2 linked regions of the Prochlorococcus marinus str. MIT 0919 genome follow. The protein of the gene in region 1 interacts with the protein of each later gene in a pairwise test. Links are inferred from orthologs where the notes say so. Each region holds a gene or a part of one and is shown in the gene's direction. Other genes may lie near its edges.

Evidence for each region.
Region 2: the proteins of gyrA (region 1) and gyrB interact in binary tests that used the Escherichia coli proteins (3 or more experiments, as listed by UniProt). The link is inferred for Prochlorococcus marinus str. MIT 0919 from one-to-one orthologs.

Annotation. Positions count from the first base shown.
Region 1 is NZ_CP114779.1:508,010-519,546, reverse strand. Bases 1-3,213 are described here. They hold gyrA (DNA gyrase subunit A), read left to right. Parts: upstream 1-379; coding sequence 380-3,013; downstream 3,014-3,213. Other genes in these bases: crtL (lycopene beta cyclase), read left to right, coding at 3,010-3,213; O5635_RS02860 (GuaB3 family IMP dehydrogenase-related protein), read right to left, coding at 1-118. Also shown: more of crtL, read left to right, coding at 3,214-4,233; O5635_RS02845 (glycoside hydrolase family 57 protein), read right to left, coding at 4,250-5,803; O5635_RS02840 (2-isopropylmalate synthase), read left to right, coding at 5,894-7,504; O5635_RS02835 (hypothetical protein), read left to right, coding at 7,580-7,786; O5635_RS02830 (MTH1187 family thiamine-binding protein), read left to right, coding at 7,837-8,148; O5635_RS02825 (hypothetical protein), read left to right, coding at 8,246-8,647; O5635_RS02820 (HDIG domain-containing metalloprotein), read right to left, coding at 8,715-10,820; bifunctional methylenetetrahydrofolate dehydrogenase/methenyltetrahydrofolate cyclohydrolase FolD, read left to right, coding at 10,892-11,537. UniProt on the Escherichia coli protein: A type II topoisomerase that negatively supercoils closed circular double-stranded (ds) DNA in an ATP-dependent manner to maintain chromosomes in an underwound state.
Region 2 is NZ_CP114779.1:1,073,263-1,084,485, reverse strand. The notes cover bases 408-3,306. They hold gyrB (DNA topoisomerase (ATP-hydrolyzing) subunit B), read left to right. Parts: upstream 408-818; coding sequence 819-2,795; downstream 2,796-3,306. Other genes in these bases: O5635_RS06060 (fluoride efflux transporter FluC), read left to right, coding at 3,126-3,306; O5635_RS06065 (SH3 domain-containing protein), read left to right, coding at 2,816-3,133; miaA (tRNA (adenosine(37)-N6)-dimethylallyltransferase MiaA), read right to left, coding at 408-684. Outside these bases: more of miaA, read right to left, coding at 1-407; more of O5635_RS06060, read left to right, coding at 3,307-3,521; O5635_RS06055 (fluoride efflux transporter FluC), read left to right, coding at 3,514-3,876; mgtE (magnesium transporter), read left to right, coding at 3,913-5,325; O5635_RS06045 (RpoD/SigA family RNA polymerase sigma factor), read left to right, coding at 5,428-6,429; O5635_RS06040 (alpha/beta fold hydrolase), read right to left, coding at 6,414-7,325; 8-oxo-dGTP diphosphatase MutT, read left to right, coding at 7,305-8,486; O5635_RS06030 (carbohydrate kinase family protein), read left to right, coding at 8,521-9,516; tRNA (adenosine(37)-N6)-threonylcarbamoyltransferase complex ATPase subunit type 1 TsaE, read right to left, coding at 9,510-9,998; ahcY (adenosylhomocysteinase), read left to right, coding at 10,020-11,223. UniProt on the Escherichia coli protein: DNA gyrase negatively supercoils closed circular double-stranded DNA in an ATP-dependent manner to maintain chromosomes in an underwound state.

The DNA of each region.
Region 1 (11,537 bases):
TATTTAAAGAGGTATCAGTTATATCAGGATCAACAGTTCTTCCTCCTGGTACAAGGGCTATTTCGTCGATACCAAATGCTCGACGAACAAACTTTGAGTGGCCGAGTTGAATATTCAAATCAGAATTTAATAAATTTTGGACAAGTTACCAAACGATTAGGGTAATTAAGATTTTGGTTGTTAATAACAGATGTTTTTTAATTAGGACCATTTTTATCTAAAACGGATTGCTTACCCAAGGTTTGTGAGTGCATCAACAATTTTTAAAATAATTTCCTCTCTAAGCCCCTTTTTTGGTCTTTCATAGTGCTTTTAAGCACGTATCTCTGTCAATTGATCTTGTTTCGAGATAACCTAAAGCTTGGTAGAACACTCCTTCATGGCTGATTCTTCGGAACCCAATAGCGGTGTTCCTGGCGAATTCGAAGATCGGATAATCCAGACAGATCTGCGCAATGAAATGTCGCGTTCCTATTTGGAATATGCGATGAGCGTAATTGTTGGCAGGGCTTTGCCTGATGCAAGAGATGGCCTCAAGCCAGTGCATAGAAGAATTCTTTATGCAATGTATGAATTGGGGTTAACTAGTGAGAGACCTTATAGAAAATGTGCTCGTGTAGTAGGTGAAGTTTTAGGTAAGTATCATCCCCATGGAGATACTGCTGTTTACGACGCATTAGTAAGAATGGCTCAGGACTTCTCTATGAGAATGCCTTTGGTTGATGGACATGGAAATTTTGGTTCTATAGATAATGACCCGCCTGCAGCAATGAGGTATACAGAATCTAGACTTCAATCACTTACTCAAGATAGTCTTCTTGAAGATATAGAGTCAGAAACTGTTGATTTTATAGATAATTTTGATGGTTCACAGCAGGAACCAACTGTTTTACCTGCTCGAGTACCACAGCTTCTATTAAATGGGTCTTCTGGGATAGCGGTTGGTATGGCAACTAATATTCCACCTCATAATCTTGGCGAGTTGATTAATGGCTTAATGGCTTTAATCTCGAACCCTGAAATAACGGAGAAAGAAATTTTTAAAATCATTCAAGGCCCTGACTTCCCTACAGGAGGGCAAATTCTTGGAAGGAATGGAATCAAGGAAACTTATTTAAACGGACGAGGATCTATAACGATGAGAGGAGTTGCTGATATAGAAACAATAGAACTTCCAGGTCGCCCTGATAGAGATGCGGTGATCATCACTCAATTGCCTTATCAGACAAATAAAGCAGCCTTAATTGAAAGAATTGCTGATATGGTTAACGATAAGAAGTTGGAAGGTATTTCCGATATAAGAGACGAAAGTGATAGAGATGGAATGCGTATTGTTGTTGAGCTCAGGAGAGATTCATACCCTCAAGTAGTTTTAAATAATCTTTTCAAGCTTACTCCTCTTCAGTCAAATTTTAGTGCCAATATGCTGGCCCTTGTTAATGGTGAACCTGTCACATTGTCTATCTTGAAGATGTTGCAAGTTTTCCTTGACTTTAGAGTAGAAACTATTCAAAGGAGAACAAATTATTTATTGAGAAAAGCTGAGGAAAGGAACCACCTCTTACTTGGTTTATTATTGGCTTTAGATCAATTAGATCCAATAATTGCTCTAATTAGAGCAGCCTCTGACACTTCAGTAGCAAAGAGTCAGCTTCAGGAATTACATGGTTTAACTGATGTGCAGGCAGACGCAATCCTACAGATGCAGTTAAGGAGACTTACTGCATTAGAAGCAGATAAAATACGCTTAGAACATCAAGATCTTCTTGTAAAAATAGCTGACTTTAAAGATATTTTGGCTAATAAATCAAGAGTTTTTGATATTATTGAAGATGAATTATCTAAACTAAAAGAAAAATACAATACACCAAGAAGAACTGAGATTCTAGATTTAGGTGGAGGTATAGAAGATATTGATCTTATTGCTAATGAACGTTCTGTTGTTCTATTAACTGAAACAGGTTATTTAAAAAGAATGCCTGTAAATGAGTTTGAAGCTACTAGTCGAGGAACTAGAGGTAAATCTGGTACTAGAAGTCAAGGAGAAGAAGAAGTTAAGCTGTTTATTAGTTGTAATGACCATGATAATCTTCTCCTCTTTAGTGATAGAGGAGTTGCATATACTTTGCCTGCTTATAGAGTTCCACAATCAAGTCGATCTGCTAAGGGAACCCCAGTAGTTCAGTTATTGCCTATCCCAAGAGAAGAAGCTATTACCTCATTACTCTCTGTATCCTCTTTTGATGATGATAATCATCTCTTAATGCTTACAAAAGGGGGATATATTAAAAGAACGTCAGTTTCAGCTTTTAGTAAAATCAGGGCAAATGGATTGATAGCCATAAGTCTTGAAGAAGGAGATGCGTTGACATGGGTGAGGTTGGCAGCTTCTGGGGATAGTGTTTTGATTGGTTCAAAAGCAGCTATGACGATTCATTTTCGGTTGGATAATAATGAATTAAGGCCTTTAGGAAGAACAGCTAGGGGGGTTAGATCAATGAATTTAAGGGATGGGGATTCATTAGTAAGTATGGATGTCTTGCCAAGAGAGTTGGCCGATAGAATTGCTGGAAGTGATGGTGAAGATTCAGAAGTAGATCTAGAAGAAGAAAGTATTTCCAATGGTCCTTGGGTTTTGGTCGCATCTGCTGATGGTTTAGGGAAGCGAGTGCCTGTTACGCAATTTAGGCTTCAAAAACGTGCAGGAATGGGCTTGAGGGCAATGAAATTTAGAAAGCAGAGTGATTCCTTAGTTGGATTGAAAGTCTTGGGAGAAGGGGAAGAGTTGCTTTTAGTTACTGAAAAAGGTGTCATTGTAAGAACTAGTGCTGATAAAATTTCCCAACAATCCAGAGCTGCAACAGGGGTTAGACTTCAGCGCCTTGATACTGGAGATCACCTTGCTGAAGTTGTTCTAGTTCCACCTCAACAATCGATCCAAGAGCAAGGCGAAGATTCACTTTCAGAATCTGAATGTGCGGCCGATGACATTACATCAGTAGAAAAAAATTGAGAGATTGTTCAGATGTTTTGGTTATGGGGGCTGGGCCTGCAGCCCTTTCCATTGCTTCTGAGCTAGTTCAGAAAGGTTTGAAGGTAAGTGCACTTGCATCTCACTCGCCAGAAAAACCATGGACTAATACTTATGGGATCTGGGCAGAAGAACTAGAAGCTCTAGATATGGCCTCATTACTTGGGAGTCGCTGGAAAAATACTGTTAGCTATTTTGGTGATGGAGTTAGCAAAGATGGGAAAAAACCAGTTGTACATAATTTCGATTATGGATTATTCGATCAGTCACTTTTTCAATCAAAGCTTTTAGAAAAATGTTCTGGCCTTAATTGGATTATTGAAACTGCAGAAAATATTCGGTATAGGGATCTGATAACTGAAGTTATTTGTACTTCAGGCAAAATTTATAGAGCAAGAGTAGTTATAGATGCAAGTGGCCATAGAAGTCCTTTTATAAAAAGACCAGATCAAGGGCAAGTTGCTCAACAAGCAGCTTATGGAGTTGTAGGAAGATTTAGTTCTCCACCAGTAGAAGATAATCAATTCGTGCTCATGGATTTTCGCCCTGATCATTTAACTAAAAATGATTTAAAAGAGCCACCTTCGTTTTTATATGCAATGGACTTTGGTGAAGGAATTTACTTTGTAGAGGAAACATCTTTAGCCTATTTCCCCCCTATTTCTTGGACTAAATTGAAAGAAAGATTGCTGTTAAGACTTTCTCATCGAGGAATAGTAATTGAAGAAACTATTCATGAGGAACATTGCTTATTCCCCATGAACTTATCATTGCCTTTTCTTAATCAGCCCCTATTGGGTTTTGGTGGTTCTGCAAGCATGGTTCACCCGGCTTCGGGCTATATGGTGGGAGCCCTTTTAAGGAGAGGACCAGCTTTGGCGGATGAGCTTTCTAGAGCTATTTCAATTAAGCCTGAATTGGATTCAGCAAATTTAGCCAAGAGGGGTTGGAATGTGCTTTGGTCCCGTGATCTTGTATTAAGACATCGACTTTACCAATTCGGTTTGCAACGCCTAATGAGTTTTGATGAAGATCTTTTGCGAAGTTTTTTTGCATCATTTTTTAAATTACCAAAAGAAGATTGGTCAGGGTTTTTAGCTAATACTCTTCGCCTACCCAGGTTAGTAGTTGTTATGGTGAGATTATATTTCATTTCACCTTTAAGAGTTAAATTAGGAATGCTTGGCTTGTTGAGAAAATAACTTGAATTTTTGAAAGTCAACACCAATCATTTGCTTGAATTAAGGGGAAAATAGAGTCTTCTTTTTCTAGTTTTAGAATATCTGATTCCTCTATAACCTTTTCAGTTTCTATGCACTCTATTAACTCCCAAAATCTACTTAAATGTCTATGAATCCTTTCTTTTGCAAGCTCTGTTGTTGTACCTGCTCTTAGAATAAAGCTCCAATCAGAAGATTGCGCAAGAAGTAGTTCGCGAGCAGCTTGTTGCAGCAACCTTAAATCAAATTTGCTTGAAACACCCTTTGAGCAAATGTTTACCATTGCTTTGCCAGCTTTGCTCCATTCGTTTACAACCCAATCATTACTTTCATTAAGCCAATATTTATGAAAGCCTCCTTGTCCCCAGCTAGATGGACATGGCTCACATAATTGTAAAACTGAGTTTTTTACTAGAAATTCCTTTAAAGTTGTAAATCTGACATTTTGTTTGGCTGCTTGCTTGAAAAGCTCTCCTATAAATAATGGGCCTTCAAACCACCAATGGCCAAAAAGTTCAGCATCGAATGGTGCCACTAATAATGCATTTACATTAGTTTCCTTGTTTATTTTCAATAGTTGATTCTTCCTTCCATTCAGATAGTCTTTTGCATCTTCTTTTATTTGTTTTAAAGCATCTATTGGTTCATACAACTTCTTGTCTTCCAGGGTTGAATGCACGCTAACTTTGTGAAGTTTTAAGCCAAGAGGTCTGGGATCTTGAATGCCAAATTCGTTTAATTGTTCTAAAGGCAAATCCCACCCTATGTCTCTATGGAATTCACGATATCTTTGGTTCCCTGGATAACCTTCTTTTGCCGACCAAACCGGAAGTGTTGAGTCACTATCGCGTCCAAAGAATGCGATTCCATTTTTAGTACAGATTGGTGCATAAACTCCATATCTTGGCCTTGGTTTTGCATGGAGTACTCCATGCCCATCTAATACTGAATAACGAAGTCCTGCTTCGCGTAATAAATTGTCAAGGCCTTCATAATATGCACATTCAGGAAGCCAAATGCCTTGGGGCATTTTCCCAAAAAAACGCGCATGTTCTCTGACTGCGGTTTTAAGTTGTCCTCTTACAGTCTCTGTATTTTCTCTTAGAATTGGTAGGTATCCGTGTGTTGCTGCGCACGTAAGAATATCAATAGCATTTAATCTTTCTAGCTCAATAAATCTTTTAATTAATTCTCCCTGGCATTTAAGCCAATTATCTAATTGATTGTTTATAACCTTTATTAGATGTTCCCCTGCTTGATTTTGTGCTTGGGCGTTTGTTCTTAAAATTTTTAATCTAAGTTTTATCCACTCAGGGAAGCGATTTTTTAGATCTTGGTCGTCGAGCAAGGAAAGCAGTGTTGGGGAAAGGGATATTGTTAGCTTAGGATTTTCATTTTTGTTGTAAAAGGATTTTTCTATTACCTCTAGTAAAGGTAAATAGCATTCCATTAGAGCCTGAAAGTACCAGTCTTCCTCTAAAGAACCTGGTTCTGCAGACCTTACATAGGGAAGGTGTGCATGAAGTATTAGAGCCAGGTTCCCTTTAATCAATTGCTTAAAACCTATTTGTATAATTTAGAATGGTTATCATCTAGTTAGAATAAAAGTATTATTGGAATTAAATAAGGTCATTTTCATTTCATGGCCAAAGATCCAGGAAGAGTTCTTATTTTTGATACCACCTTAAGAGATGGTGAGCAGTCCCCTGGTGCCAGTTTGAATTTAGAGGAGAAACTTGCTATAGCTCATCAACTGGCAAGATTGGGTGTTGATGTAATTGAAGCCGGCTTCCCATATGCCAGTCAAGGCGACTTTACTGCCGTTCAAAGGATAGCTGAGCAAGTAGGAGGAGAAGATGGACCTATTATTTGTGGTTTGGCTAGGGCATCTAAAGCAGATATAAAAGCTTGCGGTGAGTCTCTCGCCCCCGCACCTAATAAAAGGATTCATACTTTCATTGCAACTAGTGATATTCATCTAGAACATAAACTCAAGAAGCAACGTTCAGATGTACTGGATATAGTCCCTGAGATGGTTTCCTATGCAAGAACTTTCGCAGATGATGTGGAATTCTCATGTGAGGATGCAGCTAGGAGTGATCCTGAATTCCTTTACGAAGTTATTTTTAAAGCAATTTCTGCTGGTGCAGGGACTATAAATATTCCAGATACAGTTGGCTATACAACACCTGCAGAATTTGGAGACCTGATTAAAGGAATAAATAATAATGTAAGTAATATTGACGAGGCTGTCCTATCAGTTCATGGTCACAATGATTTAGGTCTTGCAGTCGCAAATTTTCTTGAAGCAGTAAAGAAAGGTGCTAGGCAGATGGAATGCACCATTAATGGAATAGGCGAAAGAGCAGGGAATGCTGCATTAGAAGAATTAGTTATGGCGTTGCATGTAAGGAGAAGCTACTACAATCCATTCTTTGGTAGAGATCCTGAAAGCCCTACGCCTCTTACCGCTGTTCGAACTGAGGAAATAACAAAAACCTCTCGCTTGGTTTCGAATTTAACTGGAATGGTAGTTCAACCAAACAAGGCCATTGTTGGGACTAATGCTTTTGCTCATGAATCTGGTATTCACCAAGATGGAGTGCTAAAGAATCGTCTTACTTATGAAATAATTGATGCTCGCACTGTTGGGCTTGCAGATAATAGAATCTCACTTGGTAAATTAAGTGGGCGGAGTGCTGTTAGAGCCAGGTTGGAAGAGTTGGGATATGACTTGACAAGAGAAGATTTAAATGAAGCTTTTGCAAGGTTCAAGGATTTGGCAGATCGTAAAAGGGAGATTACAGATAGGGACCTTGAAGCAATAGTCAGTGAACAAGTTATGCAACCTGAAAGTAGATTTCAAGTGAAGTTAGTTCAAGTTAGTTGTGGAACAGCTTTAAAACCAACTGCAACTGTCACCCTTGCTGATCAAGATGGAACTGATAAGACTACCTCTGCTATAGGTACAGGTCCAGTTGATGCTGTTTGCAAAGCTCTAGCAAGCTTGTCAGGGGAAAATAATGAGCTTATAGAATTTTCTGTGAAGTCAGTAACTGAAGGTATAGATGCATTGGGGGAGGTTACAATAAGGTTAAGGAAAAAAGGGAAAATTTTCTCAGGACATTCAGCTGATACGGACGTTGTAGTTGCAGCTGCACAAGCTTATGTTAATGCGCTTAATAGACTTGTTTCCTCAGAAGCAAAGAATTCTATTCATCCTCAATATGATGTAGTGAAAGCAAATCTTTAAAATCCGTTTGGTTTTTGAACAAATAGGGTATAAGCTTTTTGAGTGACGGTTAGGTAATCGAACATAATTATGATTATGCAAACATCCATCTATAGGCTTGTTGGATTTGATGGGCTCCCTCATCCCGTTCTAGATACCCCTTATGAATCAATGGATGCAGCTGAAGGAGCAGCTAGGAATTGGGTTTCTGCTCAAGGATTTGCTGAAGGAAATAGCAATTCTATTTTTGGTATAGAGGTAAAAACATCTAATGGATCATGGAGAACAATTAGATACTCTTGACTGTTTAGGAGCTTTTTCTTAGAAATTGGATAGTACGAAAGGTTCTTTCGATGTGGGTAAGTATTGATTTGTGCCTCCTGCCATTAGGAGTAGGAGATTCACTTTCTCCATACATAGCAGCTTGTAAAGAAATAATTGAGGAAAAAGGTCTTGATTACGAACTAGGGCCAAATGGAACTGCAATAGAGGGAGATTGGGAGGAGGTTTTTCAATGTGTAAAGGCCTGTCATGAAGTAGTTCATTCTTTAGGTGCAAATCGTATCTATTCAGCTTTGAAGGTAAATACTCGCAATGACCGTTACCAATCTTTTCGTGAGAAGGTTCAAAGTGTAAGTTCTGCTTCTTATAAGCAAAAGTTGTAGCAGTTATAATTTATTAACTTCGTATCAATCATTTGCCAAAATTAATGCCATTCTCAATTTAAGAGCTATTTTTTAGTAATTAATATAAGTCCTTTTAATGAGAGCTAGTTTAAGAGGTTATTGGTTCCTTACCTGGCTAGGATTATTCTCAAATATAGGGGCGATAATCTTTTTTGCATTTGTTGTGAGTTTTTATAACCCAAGTTTTAGAGTAGGAAATATAAGTTTTTCAGCAGGCATCCATTGGCCTTCGGCTGTTGTTGGAATAGTAGCCTGTTCTGGACTTCTGGCTGAAAGGCGTTGGGGAGTAATTTTAGCAATAGTTGCTTTGTCGATGACAATTATAGGTTGTACTAGCCATGCAATTTTTTTGATCCAAAGTGAGAAATACTTTTCTGATTTAAGTATAATTGCATCTTTAATATCAGCCCTTAATTTAATGGCTCTTATTTATTGGTGTAGACCTGCGCATAGAAAAACGAAGAGAATTCGTTTATAGCATTGATCTTTATAATCAAATACTCTAGTTTTACTTTTTGAATATTTTCATAATTTATTTGTAAAATTTAGGCTGGATATGCTGTTTTGAAAGAACTCATAGGATACTGAATCCTTCTATGTCTCATCCGTTTCCAAACACTTACAAAAGCTCGTATAACTAATTCAATTTCAGATTTTGAAAGACCACTATCTAAAAGCTGCCCATCAAGTTTCCTGGAATTAATTATTTTCCTAATGGTTTTACTGGCTTCTTCATCAGTACTTTTGGGCCCTAAGGCTCTTAAGGCAGCTTCACAACCATCAGCAAGCATAAGTATGGCAGTTTCCTTTGACTGTGGTATTGGACCTTTGTACCTAAAACTGGATTCCCGCGTCGAAGGATCCAACTCTTTTGCTTTATGAAGGAAATATCCCATCTTTAGAGTCCCTTGATGCTCTGGGATGAAATCTGCTATGGGACTAGGAAGCCTGTGCTTTCTCGCAAGCTTTATTCCTTCATCAACATGAGCTTGCAGTATTTCGGCACTCTTAAAAGGGTTTTGCAATGCCTCATGAGGGTTGACACCATCCCCTTGATTTTCTATAAACCATTCTGGTGCATGTAGTTTGCCAATATCATGGTAAAGAGCCCCTGTTCTTATTAGATCAACATCTGCTTCTATAATCCGTGCACCTTCCTCGGCTAAACCACAAATAGTAAGAGTATGTTCAAAGGTCCCAGGAGCTTCTTTGGACAGCCTTCTCAAAAGAGGCCTTTCTTGATCTGAAATTTCCATCAATCTCGCTCTTGTTAATAATCCAAATGCATTTTCAATAATCGGTATTAATAAGACAGTAAACATAAGCATTGCCCCTAAAACCAGAGCCTCTGTAATGAGAGTTTCTGAATTAGGTGAAAGTCTTCTCCAAGCACTTCCTGAAGAAGATATTTGCGTTCTTAATAAAACCCATTGGCTTAATAGGGCACCAAAAGGAAAGAAAACTACTACTTGTAATAGTTGAGCTCTGCTTCTCATGCGCCCTCCTAAAAGAGCTACAAAAGCAGAAGCAATAACAGCGATAATTAGCCTTCCTTCTCCAATTCCACTTACGGGAACTGGCCACAAAAGACTTGCAATGCCTAGCCACCCCAAAGCGGAAGTTGTACCAATGCCTTGAGATAGCAGTAGCATTGGAGGCATGAGAATTTGCAATGGACTTATTGCTGCACCAAACCAGTCTTTACTTACCTGGACAATAAGAAGTAATCCAAGTGCAAGTAAGCCATGCTTAGATTTTAAGGAAGGCTTATCTTTTTTCATCAACATTAGTAATACTAAACAGCTTGCAATTGCTTCGCTAAAGCTGCAAATCCATTCAAAAGGTCGAGGACTTCTTTTTATAAGACCAAAGTAATCTAGTACGGCATAACCTTTTGATGTTATTTCTTCTCCTTTTCTAGTAATAAGATCCCCTTTCTTAACTTCTATTTTGGGTATGCTTTGCTTTGTTATTAATTCCTCAAGCAATTGCTGGCTTCTTGCAGGATCATGACGGAGGTTGGTATTCCCATAGAAGCTTGTTGCAATTATTTTTGCAGCTAAATTTATTGATGAATTATCTTGTTGATTACTTGGATTTAGATTATATTTAGCTGCATTAAATATTTGGTCATATGCAATAGTTTTTATAAGACCTTGTTTAAGCATCTTTCTAGATGATGAAATAATTTCTTCACTCCACTTAACTCTTTCTTTGTTTGATTGATTTAATAACCAGGTCCTTTCTTTTGGAGTTAGATTAACAGGTCCTATAGGAAAAGAGTCATTGCTCAATGCTACTTTCTCTAAATAATCAAGTTTTTTAATTAATATTCCTTCGATTTTTTTAGATTCTTTTGCATCAATTATTTGGACTGATGTTCTAGATATTAAATCAGTTTTTTGCTGTTCAAGTGCAGCACTATCAACTACTAAGGCATTCTCAGGGGCATTTGCATCAAATAAAGCTAGGTCACCGGGCTTTACGTCAGGAACAGCTAATAGTTTGTAACTGGAAACAATTGCTATTAAAACACAGACCATCAAAAGAACCACTCTGTCAGCCAAAGCCCAGTGACTTACTGACCTTCTTGGCGACTGACTATCTATTAAGCCTCGCCAAAAGCTTTTTATGCGTAGAATTTTTGCCAAAGCTCTTTGATACTGAACATAACCCTAGCTATTAATGAAAAGCATGCTTTCTCTTACATTAGCTCTATACAATGGTCAATAAACTAGATGGAAAGAAATTAGCCAATGAAATTGAGCTAAGAATCAACCAGGCAATAACTGATGGTATTAATGAGTCAGGGCGACCTCCTGGTTTGGCGGTGATAAGAGTCGGAGATGATCCTGCTAGTGGAATATATGTATCTAATAAAGAAAAAGCTTGTAAAAGAGTTGGAGTAAAGAGTTTTGGTTGCCATTTTAAAGCAAATACTTCTGCAGAAGAAATTGTTCAGCAAATTAGGAAATTGAATAATAATGTCCACGTTGACGGCATTTTGTTGCAACTCCCTCTTCCTTCTCATTTGAATTCAGAGGAACTTCTAAAGCATATTGATCCTGAAAAGGATGCTGATGGTCTTCATACAATTAATTTAGGACGATTAATTAAAGGTGAGCTAGGTCCAAGATCATGCACTCCTGCAGGGGTAATGGCTTTACTAGCTAAAAATCAAATTAGATTAAAGGGAGCAAAGGCTGTTGTAATTGGCCGAAGCATTCTTGTTGGAAAACCCATGGGGCTAATGCTTCAAGCGGCTAATGCAACTGTTACTCTTGCTAATTCATATACGGTTGACCTCCCTGAGATAACTACACAAGCAGATTTATTAGTTGTGGCAGCTGGGAAACCAGGCTTGATTG
Region 2 (11,223 bases), 560 kb from region 1 along the record:
AGTGCTTCCATACTTAGAGATAAGGTTCTGGGTTTCTTCAATTAGGCCGCAATCAAACAAGGAATGAGTACGTTTGTTTATTCTTTCATGCAGATTGCTTGGATTAAGTCCGATTTCGATGATGTCCCATTCTGGGGGATGGAATTTTCTCAGAGAATGTATGGATTGCCCAGAAGCATAAAAGACTTCTAAAGCTCTAATGATTCTGGGATAATCAGAGACTGATATGGATTTTGCACTAATTGGATCACAGTGTTTTAGAAGTTGATGGCATTCTTTCTGTCCAAGTTCCTTAAGTTGTTTTCTAAAACTTAATTGGGCAGGAATTGCTGGGGGACATAATCCCCTAGTGATTGCTTTTAGATACAAACCGCTTCCTCCTACTAGTAATCCTATTTGCTTTTTTTTGAGACCCCTCTCAATGCTTTTCATGGCAATGCTTTTGAATTCATGCATGGTGATTTGTTGATTTGGGGGTTGTAAATCAATCAAAAAATGCCTGATTTTTTGTTGTTGTGCTTTTGTTGGTTTTGCTGTTCCTATGTCCATATCCATATAAATCTGGCGAGAGTCAATATTGTGGATTTCCAGATCAAGTTTTTGAGCAATTTCAATGCCTAGTTCTGTTTTTCCACTTGCTGTAGGGCCTATCAGAGCAATTATTAGAGGTTTAGATCGTGACATAAATTTTTTAATGCTTTTATAGAAACTTTTTAAGAGCCTTTTTTCAATGCCAGTGTTAAATTTAGTTTGACAGGTATAGGTTTTTAATAGATGAGGTTTTTAATAACAACCTTTCCTGGGAACCTTTTATTCGAATGAGTGAAGATTCCAAGATTAATAAAGTTCAAGCTGCTTATGGCGCTGAGCAAATACAAGTTCTAGAAGGACTAGAACCTGTAAGAAAAAGACCAGGTATGTATATAGGCTCTACCGGGCCAAGAGGTTTGCATCATCTTGTTTATGAAGTTGTAGATAACGCTGTAGACGAAGCACTTGCTGGACATTGTGATGAAATATTGGTTGTTCTTTCTGATGATGGTGCAGCATCTGTCACTGATAATGGCAGGGGTATACCTACCGATATTCATCCGAGGACCGGCAAGAGTGCTTTGGAGACCGTATTAACTGTTTTGCATGCAGGAGGCAAGTTTGGCAGTGGAGGTTATAAGGTCTCTGGAGGGCTACATGGAGTAGGTGTTTCAGTTGTAAATGCTTTGAGCGAATGGGTTGAAGTAACTGTTCGTAGGCAAAATAAAATCTATCAGCAGAGATTTGAGAGGGGTGCGCCTATTGGTTCACTTAGCTCTAAATCACAAACTAACTCTGATAAAGGATTGACGGGTACTACTGTTTGTTTTAAACCTGATAGTCAAATCTTTACTAGTGGCATTAGTTTTGAATATGCAACGCTTTCATCAAGGTTAAGAGAATTAGCTTATTTAAATGGAGGTGTTCGAATTATTTTTCGTGATGAAAGAAAAACAGCTGTAACACTCGAGGGTAACCCTTATGAGGAAGTTTATTTTTATCAAGGTGGTATTAAAGAGTATGTTTCGTATATAAATTCAGAAAAAGATGCTTTACATCCAGAGATAATTTATGTCAATTCAGAAAAAGATGGAGTTCAAGTAGAAGCTGCTTTGCAATGGTGTGTAGATGCCTATTCGGATAGCATTCTTGGTTTTGCAAACAATATTCGCACTGTTGATGGTGGAACTCATATAGAAGGTTTGAAAACAGTTTTAACTCGTACGCTTAATTCTTTTGCTAAGAAAAGAGGAAAGCGTAAAGAGGGCGATTCAAATTTAGCCGGAGAAAATATACGTGAAGGATTAACTGTTGTGCTTTCTGTTAAAGTTCCAGAACCTGAATTTGAAGGGCAGACTAAAACTAAATTAGGAAATACAGAAGTACGAGGAATTGTAGATACTCTTGTTGGCGAGTCTTTAAGTCAATATTTAGAATTTAACCCTTCAGTTATTGATTTAATTTTAGAGAAAGCAATTCAAGCATTTAATGCTGCAGAGGCAGCTAGAAGAGCTAGAGAGCTAGTTCGCAGAAAAAGTGTTTTAGAGAGTTCTACTCTTCCTGGGAAATTGGCAGATTGCAGCTCTCGAGATCCTGCAGAGTCAGAGATTTATATTGTTGAGGGTGATTCGGCTGGAGGTTCTGCTAAGCAAGGCAGAGATAGAAAATTTCAAGCAATTCTTCCATTGAGAGGTAAAATTCTAAATATTGAGAAAACAGATGACTCGAAGATTTATAAAAATACTGAGATTCAGGCATTAATTACTGCCTTAGGCTTAGGGATCAAAGGAGAGGAGTTTTCTTCCAAAAACCTTAGATATCATCGTGTTGTGATTATGACCGATGCTGATGTTGATGGTGCACATATCCGTACGCTTTTACTTACTTTTTTCTATCGTTATCAAAAAGAATTAGTTGAGGGTGGATATATTTATATTGCGTGCCCACCTTTGTATAAGGTTGAGAGAGGCAAGACCCATAAGTATTGTTATAACGAATCAGATTTAAAGAAAACAATTCAAGGGTTTGGAGAAAAGGCAAATTATACAATTCAGAGATTTAAAGGTCTTGGTGAAATGATGCCAAAGCAATTATGGGAAACAACTATGGATCCTTCTAAAAGGATGATGAAAAAAGTTGAAATAGAAGATGCGCTTGAAGCAGACAGAATTTTTACAATACTTATGGGGGATAAGGTTGCGCCAAGACGGCATTTTATTGAGACTCATAGTGTTGAGCTTGACCTCACTTCTTTAGATATTTAATAGTCTTGGTCACTTTTTTTATGCGCTGGAGTTGGGTTTTATTATTCTTTGGTCTTTTAGGGCCTTTAGACTTGCCTGCCGGTGGGCTTACTTATAAAAACCCTGGCATTCTTCAATTAGAACTTTCAAGAAGAAAGTATGCAGGTACAAATTGTTATTTAAGAACTTCGCCCAACTTGGAATCTTCGGTGTTGACCTTGTTGCCAATAGGCACTCCTTTAAGGATTATTAGTAGTTGGCAGGATTTTGATCGAAAACAATGGTTATTAGTACAAAGTGCATCACTGCCTTTAGCAAAATCTTCTTCAAAGCCCTATCGTGGTTGGGTTAATGTCTGACTTAATTGAAGTTCTGTTGGCTGTCTTTTTAGTTTCTTCAGGTTCAATAATTGGTTCTTTAATTAGATTTAAAATTACTACGCAATTGAAAGAATTCCATGTCCCGAGATTTATACCAATCTTCTTTGTAAATTGCCTGGCTAGCTTTTTCCTTGGTTTAATTATTTCTTTTGAGAAAAATAGTTCCACTAATTTTTTAAATGAAAAGTTTTTACTCTTTATAATTGTAGGTTTACTAGGCAGCCTAAGTACTTTTTCATCTTTTATATGGGAAATTTTCTTCAATATTAGGAAGAAATATTGGTTTAAAACTTTTTTTATTACTGCCGTATCAATTTTTGGAGGGTTATTGTTTGCATTTGCAGGTTATAAATTGGGTAATGCTTAAGAAGGATTTATTGACTTTAGAGAAAGTTTTATGGGTCGGAATGGGTGCTTTCCCAGGAGGGTTGGCTCGTTGGTTAATTGGCAATGATTTTGCTGTGAATATCTTTGGAACCGCACTTTTAGGCTTGTTGATGGGTCTAGACCTCACTCCTAGAGTTCAATTATTTCTCATTTTTGGTTTTTGCGGTGCTTTTACTACTTTTAGTGGATGGATGGTAGAGGTCTTAGAGTTGTTGGAAATGGGAATGTATCTCAGAAGCTTTGCATATGTTTTTCTCTTGCTAATCGTTTCATTGTCATCAATATGTGGTGGTTTTTTGCTGGGAAGAAGAATTAAGGGATCAATCGCACCCTGATAGACATTAAGATGTTTGTGCCCTATTTATGCGTCAATGAATGAGGCAATCGGGGCATCTGCACAGGCTCCTTCTCCTTTTAAAGGATCGCAATTAGCTGATGTTGTAGCTGGGCAGCTGGAAGCAATGCTGTCAGCAGGCAATTATGACGGGGTCAAGACTTTGCTTGAACCTGTTCAGCCCGTAGATATTGCGGAAGCCATTGGAAGCTTGCCATTAATTTTGCAGGCATTGGCTTTTAGGTTGCTGGCTAAAAATGAAGCTATAGAAGTTTATGAATATTTAGATCCAGCAGTTCAACAAAGCTTGCTTGATCGGTTGCGCTCAGGCGAAGTTTTGGAATTAGTTGAAAGAATGTCTCCGGATGATCGAGTAAGACTTTTTGATGAATTGCCCGCCAAGGTTGTTAGAAGGTTATTAGCTGAACTAAGCCCAGAAGAAAGAAGTGTTACTGCGCAAATGCTTGGGTATCAACCTGAGACTGCTGGCAGATTAATGACAAATGAATTTATTGACCTTAAGGAATTTCATAGTGCGGCTCAGGCTTTAACAATTGTTAGACGACAGGCTCCTTTTACAGAAACAATTTATAGCCTTTATGTCACAGACCGCGAAAGACATTTGACTGGAATACTTTCTTTGCGAGATTTAGTGACTGCAGACCCAGAGTCTCTGATAGGAGATGTGATGACTAAAGATGTGGTTAATGTAAGAACTGATACTGATCAAGAGGAAGTAGCAAGAGCCATTCAAAGATATGATTTTTTAGCTTTGCCTGTTGTTGATCTTGAGAAGAGATTGGTAGGAATAGTTACAGTCGATGATGTCATAGATGTTATTGAGCAAGAAGCGACAAGGGATCTATATGCGGCTGGGGCAGTTCAGGCAGGCGATGAAGATGATTATTTCCAAAGCAATCTTTTTGTTGTTGCTAGAAGAAGAGTTGTTTGGCTTTTTGTTTTGGTTTTGGCCAACGGATTGACAACAAAAGTGATTGCAATGAATGACGATGTTTTAAAGCAAGTAGTTTTATTAGCAGCTTTTATTCCTTTATTAATTGGAACAGGAGGTAACGTTGGCGCGCAAAGTTCCACGGTTGTTATTCGAGGATTAAGTACCCAGCGCATTCAAAATTTAGGTCTCTGGAGATCTGTCCTTAGAGAAGCCTTCGCAGGCGCTTTATTAGGCTTATTGATGCTTTTGTTTGTTGTTCCTTTTGCTTGGTGGCAAGGTGAAGGGCCTTTGGTTGGTGCTGCAGTTGGCATTAGTTTGTTGGCGATTACAACTTTGGCGGCAACTGCTGGTGCAGCATTGCCTTTGATATTTGATCGAATGGGCCTTGACCCTGCACTTATGTCAGCTCCTTTTATCACTACTGCAACAGATGTTGCGGGCGTTTTTATTTACTTGAGAACTGCTTCTTGGCTGTTGACTCATATTCATACTTAGGCGACTTCTAGGCATTAATACTTAAAAAATTATAAATCCGTTTGGAAAATAGCTTCTTCACACTTCTTAATGATATGCTTTACAAAACTCAATAGAGTATTGATGACAGATCAAGCGCTCTCTTCAAGAAAGGTCTTGAAAGATTCAAAGTCTCAGTCATGTTCAGATAGTGATCTAGTTCGCTCTTATTTAAGAGATATCGGACGAGTACCTCTTTTATCTACAGACCAAGAGATAACTTTGGGTAGGCAAGTCCAAGAGTTGGTCACAATAGAAAATGTTGAAAAGGAATTGCAACTGCGTAATGGGTGCAAACCTTCTCGACAAGAGTTGGCTCAATCAGTTGATCTTACTCTTACTGTTTTAAATAGGAAATTAAGGCTTGGTGAAAAAGCTAAAGAAAGAATGGTTTCAGCAAACTTGCGTTTAGTTGTAAGTATTGCCAAGAAATATACGAAAAGGAATATGGAACTTTTAGATTTAATTCAAGAAGGCACTATTGGTTTAGTGAGAGGTGTTGAAAAATTTGATCCTGCTAGGGGATATAAGTTTTCTACGTATGCATATTGGTGGATCAGGCAAGGAATTACTAGGGCAATTGCAGAAAAAAGCAGATCTATTCGATTGCCTATTCATATAACCGAGATGCTAAATAAGTTGAAAAAAGGACAACGAGAATTGAGTCAAGAATTGTCGAGAACCCCTTCCATGAAAGAGCTATCAGATTATGTGGATCTCCCACTTCAGGAAGTAAAAGATTTGATGTGCCGAGCAAGTCAACCACTAAGCCTAGAAATGAAAGTTGGAAATGCTGAGGATTCTGTATTACTTGATTTGCTTTCAAGTGACAATGATTTACCTCAGCAAAATATTGAGATGGATTGCATGAAGGGCGATTTAGAAACACTTTTAGGGAAATTACCAGAATTGCAAAATACAGTTTTAAGAATGAGATATGGCATAGATGGAGAGGAACCAATGAGTCTTACTGGAATTGGCCGAGTACTTGGTATTAGTCGTGATCGAGTACGGAAACTTCAGCGAGATGCTTTGAAAGGCTTACGAAGTAATGGTGAATTCGTAGAAGCTTATGTGGCTTGTTGAATTATTTTGCCTAAAAACCCATTGACTTTTTCAGGCGCTTCATCGTGAGGACAGTGCCCTGCACCTTTAATTATCTCTAAAGATCTTATGCATTTAATAGAAGCAAGCCATTGTCTAGCTTCTGAAAGAGCTTCCCATGGATCACTATCTCCCCAAATTAAGTCGACTGGTACATTTAGATTTTTCATTAAATCCGGTGCTAGGTGATCATTGAAAATATTTACGAAGCCGTGAAATGCTTCCGCTGCTCCTTCACGTTGAGTTGGTGAATATATTAAGTTGATTAATTCCTTATCTAAATGTTGACCACTTGGGTAGGCTTGTTTGAGTATTTTTTCTATAAAATTTGGATTTGCTGCATTCTGAAATAGACTTTTACTAAGCCATTTTTTTCTAATTATATTTTTCAAGAAGGGTCTTATTAATTGTACAACTTTAGTTTGTTGAGAGAGTCTTTTGTCATCCATTGTTCTTTGCGCACAATTAATTAGAATTACACCTTTACAACTGCCTTGGAGGCTTCTTGCTGCTCTTAGAGCTACAACGCCTCCAATGGAATTACCAATGAAAATAACAGGTTTTTTAATTACTAACCTGCAAAATTCTGATACTTGTAATCCCCAATTATCAAAATTATATAAAAAACCTTTAGTAAAACTTTTCTCTCCGGGAAGTATTGCTATGGGTTGACTACTGTCCCCAAAACCAATTAAGTCTAATGAGTATGATGGAGTTATGTTTCCTAGAAATATTTGATTTTTTCTCCAATGTTCTTTAGATGCTCCAAAACCATGAATCAGAACAGTAACAACAGATGATCTTGGATTATAACCTTCGACTTTCCAGCTAACATTTAACTCATTCCATTGCCAACAATGAATGTTATTCTTAGTCAAGAGAAATACCTGGATCAATTTTTAAATAATGATAAGCAAATAAATGCAATTCGTATTAGTTTGCTTACATGGTTTCAAGATAATGGACGTCATTCAATACCTTGGAAGTTAACAGCAGAAGGAACTGTACCAACTCCTAATGAATGTTTACCTGTATATCCTATTTGGGTTGCAGAAGTAATGCTTCAACAGACTCAATTAAAAGTTGCTTTGCCTTATTGGGAAAGATGGATGTTAGCTTTCCCATCAATTGATGATTTGGTAGTTGCAGATGAGAGTGAGACTTTGCTTGTTTGGCAGGGTTTAGGTTATTACTCCCGTGTAAGAAGATTGCATACTTCTTCTAAAATGCTTTTTTCTATGATTGGACCATCTCGATCAACAGATTCATCAAGATGGCCAGATGATTTAAATACTTGGACTTCTTTGCCTGGTATAGGTCGAAGCACAGCAGGCAGTATTATTTCTTCTGCATTCAATCTGCCTACTGCCATTTTAGATGCAAATGTTAAAAGAATTTTGGTGCGTTTAATAGGTACTTCTATACCACCGGAAAGAAATTCAGCAAGATTATGGGACTGTGCTGTTGCATTATTAGACCCTCATAGACCAAGAGATTTTAATCAGGCTTTAATGGATTTAGGTTCAACTGTTTGCACTAATCACAAGCCAATTTGTATACAGTGCCCTTTGAAAGATTATTGTGTTGCTTATAGTTTAAATGAACCAACCAAGTTCCCTGCAAAACTTTCTGTATTTTCTGTGTCTAAATTTGTAATTGGTATTGGATTGATTCTGAATGAATCTAACGAAGTCCTTATTGATAAGAGATTGGATCATGTGAAAATGGGTGGAATGTGGGAATTCCCCGGTGGAAAACAAGAAAAAGGTGAAGCGATAGAAACAACTATTTCAAGAGAATTGTTAGAAGAATTAGGTGTTGTTGTGAACGTGGAAAAGCAGTTAATTGCTTTTGAACATTTATATTCACATCAAAAATTAAACTTTATTGTTCATTTATGTAGCTTAGTGTCTGGAGTTCCGAAACCTCTATCCAGTCAAGAAGTCAGATGGGTTAAAATTCAAGAATTATCTAAATATCCTTTCCCAAAAGCAAACTTGCGAATCATTGCTGCTCTCAAAACATATTTGCTTTTATGAAAGAGAATAAAAAAGATATTATGTGAGCATCTGAATGGCAAAAGTTATTTGCACAGGTGAAGCATTGGTTGACCGTTTGGGACCTTGTGGCCAAGACAATGCTTTTGAAAATCAATTTGAGGATTGCTTGGGAGGTGCTCCGGCGAATGTTGCAGCAGGGTTGGGAAGATTAGGTGTGAAAACAGCTTTTGTTGGTTGCCTTGGTGAAGATCGCATTGGAGAGCAGTTCCAAAAATTGTTTGTTACTAGAGGGGTAGACATTTCTGGTTTGCAGCTTCATTCAAGACATACTAGTCGAGTTGTTCTTGTTCAAAGAGATTCGTCTGGGGAAAGAAGTTTTGGTGGTTTTATAGGAGGTTTTGAAAATAGTTTTGCTGATCAAAGTTTAGATTTAAATTCTTTGAAGAAAACATTCCCAGAAATTGCAATAGAAGCCAATTGGTTGTTGACTGGAACAATCTCATTGGCAACACTTAACTCAAGAAATGCAATCTTCTGGATGACCAAATATGCTAAAAATCATAATCTAAAAGTAGCAATTGATTTAAATTGGCGTCCCACTTTTTGGGATAAGACATTTCATTCAAATTCACTTCCAAGCAAACAAATTAAATTATTAATTAGAAGATTTTTAGAAAATGCAGCATTTTTAAAACTTGCTGATGAAGAAGCAATTGCTTTTTTTAATACCAATAATCCAGCAGAAATTTCTGAATTACTTTCTTTAAAGCCTTCAGTTATAGTAACAGATGGTGCTAAAACAATTCATTGGTTTTTGAATGGATATTTAGGCAGTTTAAAGCCATTTTCTCCTGAAGTAATTGTAGATACAACAGGAGCTGGAGATGCTTTTACAGCTGGTTTACTTTCGCAACTTGTAAATTCTTCCTTTGACGAAAATACTTATACTGATTGTGAAAATGCAGTGAAGTTTGCTGCGGCATGTGGAGCTTTGGTATGTGGGGGTTTAGGTGCAATTGAACCTCAACCCACTTCTAATCAAGTAGAAAACTTTCTATCTGCTCAATAAGGAGAAAAAAGTTTTATTAATCTCTTGTTATCTTGGGTATAAGTCAAGTTCACATGCCAAGCATCCTCAAGATCAATCTTTAAACGTGAAGGCCATTCAATAACCATAAGTGCTTTGAGATCTTTTGCTTCTTCTTCTTCTTGAATAAATAATTCGTTTGCAGAATCTGCACTGTCTAATCTATATAGGTCTAAATGAATAAGCGCTCTTTTTCCTTTTAAGTAATGTTGAGATAAAGGAAAAGTAGGACTCGTAATTGGTTCCAAGATCTGAAGACCTTTCGCAATTCCCTTTACTAGGCTTGTTTTCCCAGACCCTAGTGGCCCCTCAAGCAACAGTATTTTGGAGCTTTGGATCTTTTGACTTAGTATTTCGCCAAATGCAATTGTTGCCTCAAGATTATTTAGAAGCCACCCTGATTGGTTAGATTGCCAGACGATTGACTCAGGAACTTTGATATTTTTGAAGATGTTCCTTTGCAAATTTTTAATTAATTCCTAATCATGATCGCAGCATCTGCCTCAACGCAACAATTTGATAAAAAAGCTGATTATGAAATTTCAGATTTAGAACTTGCTGCATTTGGCCGTAAAGAACTTGATATAGCTGAAAAGGAAATGCCAGGTTTAATGTCCCTGAGAGCAAAGTATTCAAAAGAGCAACCTTTAAAAGGTGCACGAATTGCAGGAAGTCTTCATATGACTATTCAAACAGCAGTATTGATTGAAACTTTAGTGGCTTTGGGAGCTGAGGTGAGATGGGCTTCATGCAATATTTTTTCTACCCAAGATCATGCAGCAGCAGCCATAGCAAGCACGGGCATACCTGTTTTTGCGAAGAAAGGTGAAACTTTAGATGAGTATTGGGCTTATACCCATCGAATACTTGAATGGAACTCTAATGATGGGCCTAATATGATTTTGGACGATGGTGGCGATGCTACTGGGTTGGTAATTCTGGGCAGTAAAGCTGAGAAAGATAAAAGCGTTCTTGATGCTCCCTGCAATGAGGAAGAGATTGCTTTATATGCCTCTATTCGCAAAAAGCTTTCCCAGGATTCCACTTTTTATTCTCGTATTAAATCTTCGATTCAAGGAGTTACAGAAGAGACAACAACAGGTGTGGCTCGGTTATATCAGATGCAGAAGAATGGGGACTTGCCTTTCCCAGCAATTAATGTGAATGATTCTGTGACGAAGAGCAAATTTGATAATCTTTACGGATGTAGAGAATCGTTAGTAGATGGTATTAAACGAGCCACTGATGTAATGGTTGCAGGGAAAGTGGCATTAGTAATGGGTTATGGAGATGTTGGCAAGGGCTCAGCTCAATCTTTAAGAGGCTTAGGAGCAACAGTGATGATTGCTGAGATCGATCCTATTTGCGCTTTGCAGGCAGCGATGGAGGGATATCGTGTAGTACGACTGGATGATGTTGTCGAAAATGTAGATATTTTTGTTACTGCGACAGGTAACTTTAATGTCATCACTCACCAGCATTTAATTCGCATGAAAGATGAAGCAATTGTATGTAATATTGGTCATTTTGATAATGAAATTGATGTTGCTTCTTTAAAGTCTTATCAATGGGAAAACATAAAGCCTCAGGTAGACCATATAACTTTACCAAGTGGTAATAAGATTATTCTTTTAGCTGAAGGTAGATTGGTTAACCTAGGATGTGCTACAGGACACCCTAGCTTTGTGA